Regions from separate parts of the Saccharopolyspora tripterygii genome, predicted to be linked through region 2. Evidence: riboswitches for the same ligand, from Rfam matches in the RefSeq annotation. Region 2 holds a riboswitch; each other region holds the start of a gene.
What was found. Region 2 has a riboswitch for cobalamin ahead of ACYVF3_RS23255 (ABC transporter substrate-binding protein). Riboswitches for the same ligand answer to the same signal wherever they lie in the genome.

Region 1 (4,155 bases), on a different contig from region 2:
GCGACGGTGACCCATCGGCTTCCGCAACCGCACTCCGACCACAACAATGCAGCAAATGTGAACTCTTTCACGGAGCGATGGTATGCACGCTCGTAACCCCCGGCATCGGACCATTTCTACTACCCGCACAGCGCATGCCAGCCTGGCCGCAAGCGGCCCCTTCGACGGCGTTGCTCTTAAGTCACCCCAAACACCTGCCGGCCGACCAACCTGAGCGCAGGTACCCTGTTCACTCTGCTATTGGCTGTTGCTGCGCTTTGTCGTGCACGTCGTGGGACGTGATCAGTAGTCGTCGCGACCCCAACCGATCGCGAATACCTGTCGGCACCCCGAATCGCACTGGCGACAAGTGGAAACACCCGCCCGACCTTGGGAGAAGACCGGGCGGGGTACCCGTCGCTATGGTGCCGTTGCCGGCGAGGCTGTCGTGGTCGGTCGTTGTTTTCGGGGCTCGTTGAGCAGGCCGAAGGCGAAACCGAGGACCGTCCACATTCCGGCGAGTTCAGCGAGTGAGGACAAGCGGAAGCGCCACAGCAACGCAGCGGGCACGTCCGGGGGTACGGGATCCGGGTTCGACGGCCAAGCCCATAGGACGAGACCGGTCAACACGATTCCTCCGGCAGCTGCCGCAGTACTGCGACGCGCCGGTGACCATCCGTGAACAGCCAGGTACCGGTGCAGGTAGCCGACCGCGTGCAGGATCGCGATACCCGCCACGATCAGCGAAAAGTACGCGACAGTACGGAAAGTGACCGTTTCCCCGTCCCCCACTCCCGGTGGGTTCGCAGGATATTTCAGCGCCGGTAGCAGCGACACGGCGAGAAACCCGGACGCAGCGAGCTGGAGGCTCCGTCCGAAGTCGGTTCGCGCGGGCAGCCGGTGTCGGTTGTGGGCGAACACGACCGCGAAGATCGTCCCGATCGCCAACCCGACGACAAGCGCGGCGACCATGCCGCCGACCACCTGGGTTGGGCGGCTGAACAACTCCTCGTGGGCGTGCTCACCGGCGGCGTGCGAGCGTGCCTCCTCGACCTCGAGCGCAGCGCGGAGCGGGGTTTCGACCAGCAGAAGCGAGAACAGCGCGGCCGTGAGGCCGGCGAGCAGCCCCGCCAGCAAGCCCCGCCGCAGGAAAGTGGCGAACGGCGAGCTCATGAGCGTCCCCGTTCAGTGGCAGGGCACGCCGAGGGCGTGCCGGCCGTCGTGAGTGAACTCGTGGATGGTGTCCGCCGCCTGCGCGAGCACCGCACCGTTTTCCTGAAGCACGACGTAGAGCACAACGATCGCGAACGCGGCCAAGGCCCAAGCCCAGACGGGAACGTGGATGCGCTGCGCAGCGGGCAGACCAGCGGTGGTCATGTCAAAACCTGCCTTCCATCTCTCGTGGAACGTGGTGTCACTGCCGCAGCCGGTCTCCTGGCTTCCGGATCAATGCTCCCCTGGCCTTCCCAGACACCGACGCGGTGTCCAGTGGCGAGATCAGGGTCGCTCCCCGGTCACAGTGGCGAGGACCACGCCGGAATTCCACCGGCTTCCCGTGCACTGCGGCAGCAGAAGAGTACGAGGAGATCGCCGAGCCCACAACAGCCGATCCCGCGACGAACCTCACTGCATCGGTTCTCCAGCACATCAGGTCCAATGCCGGGGTGCAGGATTCATCAAAAGCCGCTCTGGACCAGACCACTCGCTCGCTGGCACGCCCCCTCGCCGACGCCGACGACGTCGTGGCATGGGAATCGTACTGCGACGAGGCCAACGGATTCTTGGCGCGCGACGTGCAAGCCTGGCAGCGTTTGGCCGGGTTTCAACATCACCGCGCGGGCACGGTACTGGTGGCTTTTCGGGCTTCGTGGCTGGCGCTGTGCGCGACAGTCCCCGAACACCACTTCGCCTGGCCTGTTCCTTCGCTGGCCGAAGCATCCGTTGTGGTCGACGCGGACGGGTTGGTGCACGGCCTTGTTCTGCGTGATCGATCTTGCGCAAACGCCTGGTGGCCCAACGTTTCCCACTTCCTCGCACCGCTCACCCGTGGACTGGCGGCCATCGGCGGCCCACCAGCCGACAGCGATCAGTACTGGGGCAACGCCGTCGGCTTGATCGGCGAGGTGCTGCGACGGCTCGCCGCGAACGGGGCAGGAGGTGACGTGCTCGCCACAGCAGTGCAACTGCGCGCTGAGACTGGCCGAGCAGATCTGCTCGACTTCGGTGCGACGCAGAGCAGTTTGTGGTCCCGGCGTCGGACGTGCTGCCAGTTGTGGCGATCCGGCACTGGTTACTGCACAGAATGCCCACTCCACAACGCCCCACGCCGACAGGCGTGATGAACGCCCCAACGGCTTTGGCAACTGGGACTTCTGGCAGTACGCGAAGGAGAGCAAGGTGGCGGGCATCTTCGGCAACACCGGCCTGAACCTGCACCGAGGGCCGGAGCGCCTCGATCTCCTGGGTAGCTGTTCCTTAGTCAGCAACGGCTGCTTCACGAGGAGGGCCCGCACAACGCGGGTGGCCCGTTCCGATTTCCGAGGCCCGGGGCATGGAACGGGTTGTGAACACGGAGCACGGGGCACGCCACGGGACGGCGCAGTTCGGGCCTCGCACCGCCATCAGGGATGCCTCGCTTGATCAGGCAGACCTCACGCGTTCCGCACCGTGCTCCCGAAGACCTTCGCTTACCAGCCGAAAGCCTCACACTTGCGTCGGCCTCAACCACGAGCCCAGTATCCCGCGCGCACAGAACCGATCAGTCCATGTATTCACCAGCTGCTGACTCACCTAGCTCCTACGCGCAGAACAGAGCGTGATCGGTCAATTCCACTGCGTATCTACGATCGTGGTTAGTAGACATTCGCGGATCTTTCCAGTAGCTTTCGCGATCGGGCCGCGGGGAGCCCTCGCTGACACACCGTGAGGTGGGATCCGCTCATCGCAAGCGGAAGGTCCTGCCAGGACAGAGGAGGCTTTCGCAAACGTGGCGTCACACCGACTCAAACAGTCGATGAAGGCAGCGCTCGCGGCATCCGCGATTGCCATGATGGCCGGAACCATCGCGATCCCCGCTGGCGCGCAGCCCTCGGACCCCCTTGAGGAATACAAGAAACTCGGGGCGGACGCGGCTAAAGCCGAGGAAGACCTCAGCGACGCCGAGATGGCCATGGATTCCAACGAAGCCGAGCTGGCCAAGGCCAAAGCCTCAGTCGAACAAGCTAAGACGATCGAAGATCAAGCCCGAGGCGAGCAGGGAAAGCTCCAGGGGGAGGTCGACCGCCTTGCCGGTTCGGCCTACCGCGGCACTCGCGTGGACGAATTCACTGCTGGGCTGACCAGTAAGAACCCGGATGATTTCCTCGACCAGGCCACCATGCTCGGCGCGTTAGCCAGCGACAACAAGCAGGTGCTCAACGGATTCAAGGACGCCACTCAGCGCGCCCAACGCGCTCGTGAGCAAGCACAAGAAGCCGAGACCAGTGCCCAAGTGGCCACCGACGAAGCCGCGCGTCTCGTCGGCGAAGTCCGACAGCGCAAAAGGGATCTCGACGGCCAGATTAAAGCCGTCCGCCAGGCGCTCAATGACCTCGACGACTCCGATCGGAAACGCCTGCAAGGCCCCGTCGATGATGGCGAGTACCTCGGGCCGCCCGGGGCAGCGAACGCGGCACTGCAGGCAGCGTTGTCCAAGCGTGGTTCGGAGTACGTGTGGGGCTCGAAGGGACCAACCACCTTCGACTGTTCGGGGCTGACCCAGTGGGCCTACAAGCAGGCCGGGATCTCAATCCCACCGAGCAGCCGCACCCAGTGGTCGGTTGGCCGGTCGGTGTCCAAGGACCAGCTCCAGCCCGGCGACCTCGTGTTCTACGACGACGGGAGCGGCGATCCCTCGACGATCCACCACGTAGGGATGTATGTCGGCGACGGGAAAATCGTCGACGCACCGACCGAGGGACAGCTCGTCGACGTGCGCTCAATCAAGGGCGACGGCCACTACATCGGAGCGCGCCGGATCGTGGGCTGACCGCACCCCACACCACCCTTGTCACGACCCCAGATCAGTCCAAAGCAGACCGGCAATCAAAGCGGTTCTGATAGATAGGCCGGCGGTGCTGATCCCAACGTCGAGAAGTCGAGCACCAAGATGAGGCGGTCCGGCCGCAGACGCCCGCA
Region 2 (4,155 bases):
AGAGTCGCGCCCGCCACGGTCAGCCCGTCACCGAGCAGCAGCTGAGCCGCCCGGATCGGGTACACCCCGACGTCGAGCAGGCATCCGGCGCCCAGCGCGGGGTCGTAGCGGATGTCGCCTGCGGGCGGGGAGGGCACGCCGAACGCCGAGCTGAAGGTGCGCAGCCTGCCCAGCCTCCCGCGCTCGACGAGCTCGCGCACCACCTCGTGCTGCGGGTGGTGCAGGAAGGCGAAGTTCTCGCGCAGCAGGAGCCCGCGCTCGGCCGCCAGCGCGGTGAGGGCCTCGGTCTGCTCGGCCGAGACCGTCATCGGCTTCTCGCACAGCACGTGCTTGCCCGCCCGCAGCGCGCGTTCGGTCCACTCGAAGTGCAGCGAGTTCGGCAGCGACACGTACACCGCGTCGATGTCCGGGGAGTCGATCAGCTGCTCGTAGGTCATGGCGGTTCCGCCGTGCCGGGCGGCGAAGTCCTCGGCCCTGTCCGGGGTCCGGCTGGCCAGGCCCGCCACGGTGGAGCCCTCGATCTCGTCGAGCGCGGGCAGCATCCGTCGTCCGGCGATCCCGGAGCAGCCGAGCACGCCCCACGCCACCTGCTGGTCCATCCCCACTCCTCCGCAGAGTCCGCTCTTGGTCGCAGCGTAGAGGTTTCGCCGACGATCAGGCGGCTCTGCCGCGCCGGGCGAGCAGGACGGCGAAGGCCGGAACTCCGACCAGCGCGGTCATCACGCCGACCGGGACCTCCTGCGGCGCGGCGATGGTGGTCGCCAGGACGTCCACCCACACCAGCAGGATCGCGCCCAGCACCGCGGTGACCGGCAGCAGCGCCCGGTGACGCGGACCCACCAGCAGTCGGGAGGCCTGCGGCAGGACCAGGCCGACGAAACCGATGGCACCCGCAGAGGCGACCAGCGTCGCGGTCAGCAGCGCGGTGGCCACCAGCAGTCCGATCCGCAACCGGTTGACGTTGACGCCCAGCGCGGCCGCGGTGTCGTGGCCCAGCGCGAACGCGTCCAGGGCGCCGGCCCTGGCCAGGCACAGCAGCAGGCAGACCGCGCACACCGCGCCCGAGACCGCCACGTCGTTCCACCGGGCGCCCGACAGCGAGCCCAGCAGCCAGAACAGCACGCCGCGCGTCTGCTCGGCATCGGCCGAGGTGATCACGACGAACGACGTCAGGGCGGAGAACAGCTGCGTGCCCGCGACACCGGCCAGCACCAGATGCGTAGTCGTGCCGCCCGCCAGCGTGCCCAGCATGATCACCAGCGCGAACGCCACCAGGGCCCCGGCGAAGGCGCCCGCGGTCAGCCCGATCGCGCCCGCGCCCAACCCGAGGACCACCACCAGGACGGCACCCGTGGAAGCGCCCGCGGACACGCCCAGCAGGAACGGATCGGCGAGCGGGTTCCGCAGCAGCGACTGCAGCACCGCGCCGCACATCCCCAGTCCCGCACCGCAGATCGCGGCGAGCACCGCGCGCGGTAAGCGCAGCTGCCAGACGATTCCCTGTCCGATCCGCGACACGTCGGTCTCGCCGAGACCCAGCCGCGCTCCCACGACCCCGGCCACGTCGGCCACCGACAGCGGTGCCGGGCCGAGCGTGACCGCCACCGCCATCGACAGGAGCAGCAGCGGGATGCCGCCGAGCACGATCAGCGGAGCGGGCAGGCGTCCAGTCCTCACCGCCGCTCCAGCGCGGCGAGCCGGTCGGCGAGCCGTTCGATGCCGGTGATGGTGCGCATGCTGACGTTCATCTCGGTGCCGGTCATGCCCATCCAGCGGCCCTCGGCGGCAGCGGGCAGCCGTGACACCGCGGGGTCGGTTCGCAGGAAGTGCTGCTTGGCGGCGAGGGAATCGCCTTCGCCGTCGCGGGTCAGGTCGCCGAGCACCAGCAGGTCGGGATCGCGGGCGAGCACGTCCTCCCAGGACACCTGCGGCCACATCGAGCGCACATCGTCGTAGGCGTTGCGCACGCCCAGTGTGCGGGTCATGATCGCCGGAGAGCCCGTCGCGCCTGCCATGTAAGGGGATTCGGTCCGGGCGAACCAGAACAGGACCGAGGTGTCCTGGCTGGGCGCGGCTTTGCGCCGCGCGTTCTCGACGCGCTGCCGCAGCTGCGCCACGAGGTCCTCACCGCGTTGCGGGACGTCGAAGATCATGGCGATCTCGTGCACCTCGCGGTAGATGTCCTCCAGCTCGACCGGCTCGGCCAGCGGCGCTTCCTCGGGCATGCAGTTGGAGGGCGAGAGGTAGGTGGGGACGCCGAGTTCGGCGAAGCGCTCGCGCGAGGCGACGCCCTCGTCGGTGAACACCGCCTGGTACGCGCCCAGCACCACGTCCGGCTCGGTGGCCAGCACCGATTCGAACGACGGGTTGTTGTTGGAAAGCCTCGGGACGCGGGCGTTCTCGTCGGCCAGCGCCGGATCGACCGGGTCGGTCCAGGTCGCGGTGCCGACCATCCGATCGGCCAGGCCCAGGGCGAGCATGATCTCGGTCGTCGACTGGTTCAGGCTCACCGCCCGGCGCGGCGGTTCGGCCACGGAGATCTGCCCGTCGCAGTTGGGCAACGACACCCGGGGTGGAGCGGACTCCGGGGAGGGCGCGGAGCAGGCGGTGATCGCGGTGGCGCAGAGCAGTGTCAAGCCCGTGCGCTTCCAACGTCGTAACACGTGGTGCGGAAATCCTCACCCCAGGCCCGTGCGCGAGACCTGGTCGGCCGATTCCCGGAACCGGGTGCGGTACCGGGGAGCCGGCAGGTCTTCGGGCTCGGGCTCCACCGAGCGAGCCGCCTTCCCGGATCGTGTGCGATCCAGTGGCTCGGGCTCGCTCGTCACCCCTACCGCTGCGCGTCAGCTCCGGCTTCCGACCGGATTCCCATCGGCCACACGTGGCACGACCGGCTCGGCGGTGAGTCTAACCGGGCGCGTGGCGCTCGATCCGAGGGCCGGTCACTGGTGGGTACCGCCGTCGATGCGGATCTCGGTGCCGGTGATGAACGCGCCGTCGTCGGAGGCCAGCATCGCGACCACCCCGGCGACGTGCTCCGGCGGAGCGAATCCGCTGCCCAGCGCGGGGGAGAGCTTGGTGAACAGGTCCCAGTCGGTGTCCTCGGGCAGCTTGTCGGCGGTGGTCTCGGTGATGCCGCTGCGAATCCCGCCGGGCACCAGGGACACCGCGCGCAAGCCCTGCTTGGCGTACTCCAGGGCGATGCTGTGGGTGAACGACTGGATCCCGCCCTTGCTCGCCGCGTAGGCGGCCATGTACGGGTGGGCGAAGTTCGCCGAGGTCGAGCTGAAGTTGATCACCACGCCGCTGCCGGTGGCCAGCAGCGCGGGTAACGCCGCGCGGGTCACCAGGAACGTGCCGGTGAGGTTGACCGCGAGGATCCGGTTCCACAGCTCCAGGGAGCACTCGTGCGTGCGCGCGCTGTGCAACGTCCCCGCGGCGTTGACCAGCACGTCCAGCCCGCCCAGCTGATCGGCCGCTGCGGGGACCGTCGCGTCGACCTCGTCCTCGTCGGAGATGTCCAGCGGCAGGGTTCCCAGCCGGTCGCAGGTGCCCGCGTCGGCGGCGCGCCGTGCCGTCTCCTTCAGCCCTGGCTCGTCGATGTCCGTGGTCAGCACCCGGGCGCCTTCGTCGAGCAGGCGCAGCACGCTCGCCTGGCCGATCCCCGAAGCTCCACCCGTGACGAGCACGCGCTTGCCGTTGAGCCTGTCCATCACCATCGGGTCCTCCCGCACGTCGAAAGCGCCCCGGCGGGGCTCGTGGGGATCAACGCGCGACCACGGCCTGAAGTTGCTCATGAACGAGGCCGGACACCAGCTCCGCCGGCGGACGAATGTGACGAACGTCGATGACGCTGGGGCGTATGGCGGTCTGGACTCCACACGGAGGGTTAGTTAGGTTAGGCGCACTTTAGTAGCTGCGAGGTGTGGAAATGCGCTGGATGCGGACCCTGGGGCTGATCATGGTAGTCCTGCTGGGAATCGCCCTGACCGGTTGCGGTGCGGCCGGTCCCGAGGACAAGCCCGCCGCCGGATCGGCCGACGGGCAGTTCCCGGTGACGATCAAGACCGCGTTCGGTGACGTGACCGTACCGGAGCGTCCGCAGCGCGTCGTCGCGCTCGGCTGGGGCGACGCGGAAACCGCGCTGATGCTCGG
Region 3 (4,155 bases), on a different contig from region 2:
CATCGGCCCCCTCGACGGCGAGTGGTGCCGGGTCGTCGTGCCCGCCGCGGGCGTCGCCGACGACCGCGGAACGCCGCCGACCCTCGACGAGCTCTCCCGTCAGCTGAGGGCCGTCGCGGGCACCGACTTCGGCGCGCACTCCCCTCGCCGCCTGGCCCGCTTCGGCGACGCCACCCGGCAGGCCGAGCGCTACCGCTCCGGACGGGTGCTGCTCGCCGGCGACGCCGCGCACGTCCACCCGCCGGTCGGCGGCCAGGGGCTCAACCTCGGCCTCCAGGACGCGTTCAACCTCGGCTGGAAACTCGCGGCGGAGGTCGCCGGGTGGGCGCCCGCCGACCTGCTCGACAGCTACCAGGCCGAACGCCATCCGGTGGCGGCCGCAGTCCTGGACAACACGCGCGCGCAGATGCAGCTGATGTCCACCGAGCCCGGCGCGCAGGCCGTGCGGCGCCTGGTATCGGAGCTGATGGACTTCGACGTGGTCAACCGGCACCTGACCGAGAAGCTCATCGCACTCGACGTGCGCTACGACTTCGGCGGGGAGCACGACCTGGTCGGCAGGCGCATCCGGGACGTCGAGCTCAAGCACGGGCGCCTCTACGAGCTGATGCACGACGGACGCGGCCTGCTGCTCGACCAGACCGGCGATCTGTCGACCGAGGGCTGGGCGGACCGGGTCGACCACGTCGTCGACGTCGGTGAACAGCTGGACGCACCAGCCGTGCTGCTGCGCCCGGACGGCCACGTGGCGTGGGTCGGCGACGAGCAGCAGGACCTCCGCCGACACCTTTCGAGGTGGTTCGGAGGGTGACTCAATTCTCCCTCCGACACGCCCATGTTGGTGTTGGACTTCGCCTCAGCCCCAAGATGTAGAGTGTCGCTCGCTGGTGGTTCACCGGGTCCGAGCGGGCTCGGTGTGGCAACAGGGAACCCGGTGCGAGTCCGGGACTGCCCCGCAGCGGTGAACGGGAACGACCGCCGTCATGACGCACTGGACCCCTGGGGTTCGGGAAGCGACGGCTACTAGGACCTGTCTCGTGGTGAGGGAAGTTTTCATGAAAACTTCCCCCACCACGTACGAGACCGGACGCCCGTGAGTCCGAAGACCTGCCATCGGCGCGCGCACGCCCGTGCGCGCCGTCCGGGACCTCGCGGGAGGGTCCACGCGGACATGCGCCGGCCGCTGCCGCCGTCGCGTCCTCGCGCTCCTCCGCCGCCGGTTCCGGGCACGCCTTCCGAGCTCGCGAGGAGAGAGTCCCGGTGACCGACACCGCACTGTCCGAACCCATCCCGCTCACCGGCGGCCGAGTGTCCACTGTGGTTGATCAGGCCTGCGCGGGTCTGGCCGACGTGGACCCGTCGGCGGTGCTCACCGAGGTCGAGCGCAACGTCTACCCCGGCATCGGAGCGGCCGAGCTGAGCGAAGCGCTGATCATGTCGGCGCGCACCCTGGTCGAGTCGGAACCGAACTACGCCGGCGTCACCGCCCGACTGCTGCTGGACAAGCTGCGCGGCGAAGCGCTGAGCTACCTGGCGGGCTCCCCGCAGCAGGCCGACCAGGACCAGATGCGCGACCGCTACGGCGCCTACTTCACCGACTACGTGCGACGCGGCATCGAGCTGGGCAGGCTGGACCCGGAGCTGGCCCGCTTCGACCTGCCCCGGCTGGGCGCGGCGCTGGAGGCCGACCGCGACCTCGCCTTCGACTTCCTGGGGATGCAGACCCTCTACGACCGGTACTTCCTGCACCACGACGGGACCCGGTTCGAGCTGCCGCAGGCGTTCTTCATGCGGGTGGCGATGGGGCTCGCGCTGCGCGAGGACGACCGGGACGCGCGCGCCATTGAGTTCTACCGCCTGCTGTCGTCGTTCGACTTCATGTGCTCCACGCCGACGCTGTTCAACTCCGGCACCACCCGGGCCCAGCTGTCGTCCTGCTTCCTGACCACTGTGGACGACGATCTGCAGTCGATCTTCAGCTCCTACCGCAACAACGCCCTGCTGGCCAAGTACTCCGGCGGCCTCGGCAACGACTGGACCCCGGTGCGCGGCATCGGCGCCCACATCCACGGCACCAACGGCGAGTCCCAGGGCGTGGTGCCGTTCCTGAAGATCGCCAACGACACGGCGGTGGCGGTCAACCAGGGCGGCAAGCGCAAGGGCGCGGTGTGCGCGTACCTGGAGACCTGGCACATCGATGTCGAGGAGTTCCTGGACCTGCGCAAGAACACCGGCGACGACCGGCGACGCACCCACGACATGAACACCGCGAACTGGGTGCCCGACGAGTTCCTGCGCCGCGTCGAGGCCGACGAGCAGTGGACGCTGTTCTCCCCCGACGAGACCCCGGACCTGCACGACCTCTACGGCACCGAGTTCGCCGAGCGCTACCGGGAGTACGAGGCGGCCGCCGAGCGCGACGAGATCCGCGTGTTCCGGCGAGTGCGCGCGGTGGACCTCTGGCGCCGGATGCTGACCATGCTGTTCGAGACCGGCCACCCCTGGATCACATTCAAGGACCCGTGCAACCTGCGTTCGCCGCAGCGGCACGCGGGCGTGGTGCACTCGTCGAACCTGTGCACCGAGATCACGCTCAACACCGCCTCCGACGAGGTGGCCGTGTGCAACCTGGGATCGGTGAACCTCGCTCGGCACATCTCGGCCAACGGTCTCGACCGCGACCGGCTGAAGGCGACGGTGCGCACCGCGGTCCGGATGCTGGACAACGTCATCGACATCAACTTCTACACGATCCCAGAAGCCGAGCGCTCCAACATGCGGCACCGCCCGGTCGGCCTGGGGCTGATGGGCTTCTCCGACGCGCTGCAGAAGTTGCGGATCCCGATGTCCTCGGCCGCTGCGGTCGAATTCGCCGACCGCAGCATGGAGGAGATCGGCTACCACGCGATCGAGTCGTCCAGCCGGCTCGCCGAGGAGCGGGGCCGCTACGCGTCGTTCGACGGATCGCTGTGGAGCCAGGGCGTCCTGCCGATCGACTCGCAGGAGTTCGTCCGCGACGCGCGCGGCGATGCCGACCTCGACACGACGACCACATTGGACTGGTCGTCGCTGCGGGAACGGGTGCGCGACAAGGGGATGCGCAACTCCAACGTGATGGCCATCGCGCCCACCGCGACGATCGCCAACATCTGCGGGGTCGGTCAGTCCATCGAGCCGCTGTACCGCAACCTGTTCGTCAAGTCGAACATGTCCGGCGACTTCACCGTGGTCAACCCGCACCTGGTGGCCGACCTCAAGGAGGCCGGGCTGTGGGACGAGGCGATGGTGGCGGACCTGAAGTTCTACGACGGTTCGCTCGGGCCGATCGAGCGGGTCCCCGACGAGCTCAAGACGCTCTACGCCACGGCGTTCGAGATCGAGCCGCAGTGGCTGGTCGAAGCCGCCGCACGCAGGCAGAAGTGGATCGACCAGGCCCAGTCGCTGAACCTCTACCTGGCCACGCCCAGCGGCCGCAAGCTCGACGAGCTCTACCGGCTGGCCTGGCGCAAGGGGCTCAAGACCACCTACTACCTGCGTTCCACCAGCGCGACCCACGTGGAGAAGTCCACGCTGCGCGGCACCGACGGCAAGCTCAACGCCGTCCCGGCCGCGGCGTGCTCGGTCGAAGACCCGGAATGCGAAGCCTGCCAGTGATCCCCCAGGAGAAAGAGCACATGAGCACCACCACCGGACTCGGCACCATCGACCGCGACGGCGGGCGCGTCGACGTCACCGAGAAGGCCATGATCAACTCTCGGGCCGACGTCAACCAGCTGCTGCCGCTGAAGTACGGCTGGGCCTGGGACAAGTACCTCAACGGCTGCAACAACCACTGGATGCCCACCGAGGTGTCCATGCAGGCTGACATCGCGCTGTGGAAGTCCCGCGACGGGCTCACCGACGACGAGCGCACCATGCTCAAGCGCAACCTCGGGTTCTTCGCCACCGCGGAATCGTTGGTGGCCAACAACATCGTGCTCGCCGTCTACCGGCACCTCACCAATCCCGAGTGCCGGCAGTACCTGCTGCGGCAGGCCTTCGAGGAGGCCGTGCACACCCACACCTTCCAGTACATCTGCGAGAGCCTGGGACTCGACGAGGGCGAGCTGTTCAACGCCTACCGGGAGATCCCGTCGATCGCCGACAAGGACGCCT
Region 4 (4,155 bases), on a different contig from region 2:
AGCGCGCACCCGAGGATGATCATCGGCCGGCAGCCGAGCCGGTCGGCGGCCGTGCCCCCGAGCAGGAACATGCCCTGCTGGCTGAGGTTGCGCACGCCCAGCACGAGACCGACGACGGCGGCGCTGTAGCCGAGGTCGTGGCTCATGTACGAGGCGAGGAACGGCAGCAGCATGTAGAAGCCCACGTTGATGCCGAACTGGTTGACCACCAAGAGCCTCGCCGGCACGGAGAGCTGCCGGAAAGCGGTCCTGCTCGTCACGGGGTCGTCTCCTCCTCACACACCGGGCACGGCGTTCGGTCCGCGTCCCGTCGGCGGCACGGGTCGGCGACGGTGCGGCAGCGCGCCCACCGCAGTCCCGCTGATTCGGCAACCGTCTCCACTTCGGACGGATCGGTGGCGACCGGTACCAGACCGTGCTGCTCGCAGAAGTCGTCGTCGTAGACCGATTCCCAGTACCGGTTCGGCCCGTCCGGGAACACCGCTGCGACGCGGTCGGTTCCGAGTTCGTTGGCGCACCACGCCGCGACCATCGCGGCCGCGCCGGTGCTCCAGCCGCCGGTGACGAAGCACCCCGCGGCCAGTCGCCTGCACGCGTCGGCCGCTTCGGCGGGCCCGACCCAGTGCACCTCGTCGAACTGCCCGTAGGCGACGTTGTCCGGGTGGATGCTGCTGCCCAGACCGCGCATCACGCGACGCCCCGAGGGCTGACCGAACACGCTGGAGCCGGGCGAGTCGACGCCCACGATGCGCACGTCGGGCCACCGCTCCCGCAGCGCGGCGGCGATTCCCGCGCTGTGACCGCCGGTTCCGACGCTGCAGACCACGGCGTCCAGCCGCTCGAACTGCTCGGTGAGCTCGCGGCCCAACGACCGGTACCCGGCGGGGTTGTCCGGGTTGTTGTACTGGTCCGGCCAGTACGCCCCGGGCAGCTCGTCGAGCAGCTCGCGCACGCGTTCCAACCGCGCCCGTTGCCACCCGCCGACCGGGTGCGGCCGGGACACGATCTCCACGCGAGCACCGTGGGCGCGCAACAGGTTTCGGGTCATCGCGTCGAGCTCGCTGTCGGCGACGACGACCACCGGGTGGCCCAGCGCGGCTCCCACATAGGCCAGGCCGATCGCGAGGGTGCCGCTGCTGGACTCGACCACCACCCCGCCCGGCCGAAGCTCACCTCGCGCTCGTGCGCCGCGCAACATCGACAGCGCCGCGCGCGCCTTCATCGTCGCCGGGCCGACGGACTCCAACTTGGCCCAGAAACCGGGGTGCTGCCGGGGGAGCGGCGTGGGCACGCGCAGCACCGGGGTGTTGCCGATGAGGTCGAGCATCGACTCGCACCTGCGGCCACCGGCACTCTCACCGGGGTCCTCGACCACCTTCTGCACGGGGATCACGGGCGACCTCCGTCGTAGAGGTGGATGCCGGTGTCGTCTCCGCTGAGCCAGAAGAAGGGGTACGGCTCCGCCGACAGCGCGGTGATCTCGCGTCCCAGCATCTCCCGGAAGACCGCGCTTCCCGTCTGCGCGAACACCACGAGCGGGAGCTGCCGCAGGTGGCAGCGATCGACGATGTCGTCGAGCGTGCCGTTGCCCAGCACCATTCCCGAGGCCAGCACCGCGTCCGCGCCGTCGATCGCCACCTGGTGGTCGGCGAGGATCTCCTCGCCGAACTCGGTGCGACCGCCCTTGAGATCGCAGGGGACGCAATCGATCCCGCGTTCCCGCAGGGCCGCGAGCAGCGAGTTGACCACGCCGATCACGGCGACGCGGGAACCCTCGGGCACCGGCACCAGTTCCGCGACGGCGCGGGCGCGGGCCATCGACTTCTCCAGCGACGTCCCCGCGGGGATCCGCACCGCGCGCGAACGCGAGTGCTGCGCGTGCGGAACCGCATCCGCCAGGCAGGCGTCGAGCACCGCCACGCGCACCGCCCTGGAAGGGTGGTGCAGCAGTTCGGCGACGTCACCGCCGACGATCTCGCGGACCAGCTCGTCGCCGAGCTCGCCCGGTTCTGCCGCGCAGGAGCCCACCGCGGAGCCGACCCGCACGCTCAACACCGTGTTCACGTAGCCGCTGCGCCTGCCGGAGTGCTGCGCCGCCTGCACCGTCAGGAAGGCGACGGACACCGTCGAGCTCGGTTCGGCGGATCCGCGCAGATCGGTGATCACGCGCTCCAGCGACGTGGGAGTTCCGCGTTCACAGGGGAACTGACCACTCGTCCGCATGGCCTACGCGATTCGGAGCGCGGCGGGCGAACGCCTCATCGGGCCTATCTGCGCGGGGACGACACATCGATCCGGGTGCACCGGGTACCTCCTCCGGGGCTCCGCGACCCCGTTGACTCGGCACGACGGAGCGAGTCTCCTGACTCATGGATCGGCACCTCCCCCCAGCCTTCCCACCGGCTTTCCGGCAGTGGCGCTCGCGGAGTCGACTCCCCATTCACAGTGGCGGGACCGTGCCGGATTCTCACCGGCTTCCTGCGCACCGTCGCATGAATTGTTTTCAACCTTTCAGCCTGCCCGCGCCCAGTCAAGGGACCGCACTGTGATCGTTGTTGCACATTGCTAGCATCAAGGAGCGAAGTCGCTGGTCCAGACGTCGGAGGTGGAGCATGTCACCGCACGAGGCTCTCGTTCGCGGGGAGTACGTGATCAGGCGTGCGCGTCACGAAGACGTCGAGAGCGCGCGAACCTTGATGTTCGACACCTTCTACCGCGTCATGGGCCACGGCTACGTCCCCGAGTGGCACGCCGACGTCATCGACATGCAGCGCGCGTACTTCGAAACCCCGGGCCACGCGCTGTTCGTCGCCGCCCTCGGCGAAGAGGTGGTCGGAACGGCCTCGGTGCGAGCGAGCGGCCCCAAGAGCCCGCCGCATCCACAGTGGATCGCCGAGCGCTACGGAACCCCCACCACGGCACAGATCTTCCGCACCTACGTCCGCGAGGAGCACCAACGAAACGGGCTCGCCCGCGCACTGGTCGAGAAGTCCTGCGAGTTCGTCGCTGAAACCGGGCTCTACGACACGATCTACCTGCACACCAACCCGGCGATCGCAGGTGCGGAACCGTTCTGGCGCAGCGTGGCCAAGGAGGTCTGCGACGCTCGCGGGACCGGCGACTTCAGCCCCACCATCCACTTCGAGATCCCGGTCCCACCACGGGATCTCACCTCCGCCTGAGGCCGGTCAGGCCTCCGGCGGTTCGGTGATGTGCTGCTCGGCCAGGCAGGCGAAGTCGGCCACCAGGCGATTGCGCTCGCCCGCCCTGGTCGCCAGCACGACGTGGCTCGGCTCGACGCCCTCGATGGGGATCGCGACGAGGTCGGGACGCATCCGGGCGGCCGCGCGCACCGTCACCACCACCGCCTGACCGGCGGCGACGACCTCGAACTTCTCCTCCAGCGCGTTGATGTCCGGGCCCTCGGGCGCCTTGCTGCCGTCGGGACGGGGTTCCAGGCGCCAGTACGCGGACCATGCCGGGTCGGCCTCGGGGAAGCGTGGCATCGGCTCGCCGGCGAGATCGTCGAGGGTGACCGACTCCTCACCCGCCAGCCGGTGTTCGCGGGAGACCACCAACGTCCTCGGTTCCTGGTAGAGCAGCGTCACCCGCAGACCGTCGGTGGGGAACGGCAACCGCGCGACGACGGCGTCCACCTCTCGGTCCAGCAGAGCCGCTTGCGGCTGGCTGAACTCGATGTGCCTGGTCCGCACGTCGGCGTCCGGGTGCGCCCGGCGCATCGCCTGGGCGGCCCTGGTGACGATGAGCCCGTTGCCGTAACCGATGACGATCCGGTTCGGCCGAGCGACCGCGCGGGCTTCCGCCGTGGCTCGGGTCGCCGAGCGCAACAGCGACTTGGCGTGCGGCAGGAAGACCTCGCCGGCCTCGGTCAGCGCGGTCCCGCGAGGTGTCCGGTCGAGCAAGCGCGCGCCGAGCTGCTGCTCCAGCCTGCGGATCTGCCGGGACAGCGAGGGCTGGGCGATGCGGAGCTGCTCGGCGGCCCGGCCGAAGTGCCGGTGCTCGGCGACCACGGCGAAGTACCGCACCAAGCGCAGGTCGAGGTCTCCTTCGGTCATGCGCCCAGGGTATCGCCGACGACCAGGCAGCAGGACACCTCTATCGAACTGAACAGCTGTGATGCCTGAATCGCATGAC

Region 1: it holds a riboswitch for cobalamin, as region 2 does, so the genes downstream of both, ACYVF3_RS15965 (CbtB domain-containing protein) here and ACYVF3_RS23255 (ABC transporter substrate-binding protein) in region 2, are expected to answer to the same signal.
Region 3: it holds a riboswitch for cobalamin, as region 2 does, so the genes downstream of both, ACYVF3_RS26030 (ribonucleoside-diphosphate reductase subunit alpha) here and ACYVF3_RS23255 (ABC transporter substrate-binding protein) in region 2, are expected to answer to the same signal.
Region 4: it holds a riboswitch for cobalamin, as region 2 does, so the genes downstream of both, ACYVF3_RS23595 (Rossmann-like domain-containing protein) here and ACYVF3_RS23255 (ABC transporter substrate-binding protein) in region 2, are expected to answer to the same signal.

What each region holds. Positions count from the first base shown of each region.
Region 1 is NZ_BAAGZP010000020.1:12,878-17,032, reverse strand. It holds gene ACYVF3_RS15975 (urease accessory protein UreH domain-containing protein) at 1-71, opposite strand, end outside; gene ACYVF3_RS15970 (CbtA family protein) at 400-1,152, opposite strand; gene ACYVF3_RS15965 (CbtB domain-containing protein) at 1,165-1,356, opposite strand; cobalamin riboswitch at 1,387-1,559, opposite strand; gene ACYVF3_RS15960 (hypothetical protein) at 1,644-2,318, shown strand; gene ACYVF3_RS15955 (C40 family peptidase) at 2,993-4,006, shown strand.
Region 2 is NZ_BAAGZP010000029.1:349,767-353,921, reverse strand. It holds gene ACYVF3_RS23265 (Gfo/Idh/MocA family protein) at 1-599, opposite strand, end outside; gene ACYVF3_RS23260 (FecCD family ABC transporter permease) at 655-1,677, opposite strand; gene ACYVF3_RS23255 (ABC transporter substrate-binding protein) at 1,674-2,663, opposite strand; cobalamin riboswitch at 2,729-2,910, opposite strand; gene ACYVF3_RS23250 (SDR family NAD(P)-dependent oxidoreductase) at 2,943-3,713, opposite strand; gene ACYVF3_RS23245 (iron-siderophore ABC transporter substrate-binding protein) at 3,932-4,155, shown strand, end outside.
Region 3 is NZ_BAAGZP010000036.1:206,771-210,925, forward strand. It holds gene rox (rifampin monooxygenase) at 1-811, shown strand, start outside; cobalamin riboswitch at 872-1,129, shown strand; gene ACYVF3_RS26030 (ribonucleoside-diphosphate reductase subunit alpha) at 1,261-3,654, shown strand; gene ACYVF3_RS26035 (ribonucleotide-diphosphate reductase subunit beta) at 3,675-4,155, shown strand, end outside.
Region 4 is NZ_BAAGZP010000030.1:154,424-158,578, forward strand. It holds gene ACYVF3_RS23585 (MFS transporter) at 1-260, opposite strand, end outside; gene ACYVF3_RS23590 (PLP-dependent cysteine synthase family protein) at 257-1,393, opposite strand; gene ACYVF3_RS23595 (Rossmann-like domain-containing protein) at 1,390-2,166, opposite strand; cobalamin riboswitch at 2,336-2,558, opposite strand; gene ACYVF3_RS23600 (GNAT family N-acetyltransferase) at 2,613-3,182, shown strand; gene ACYVF3_RS23605 (LysR family transcriptional regulator) at 3,189-4,076, opposite strand.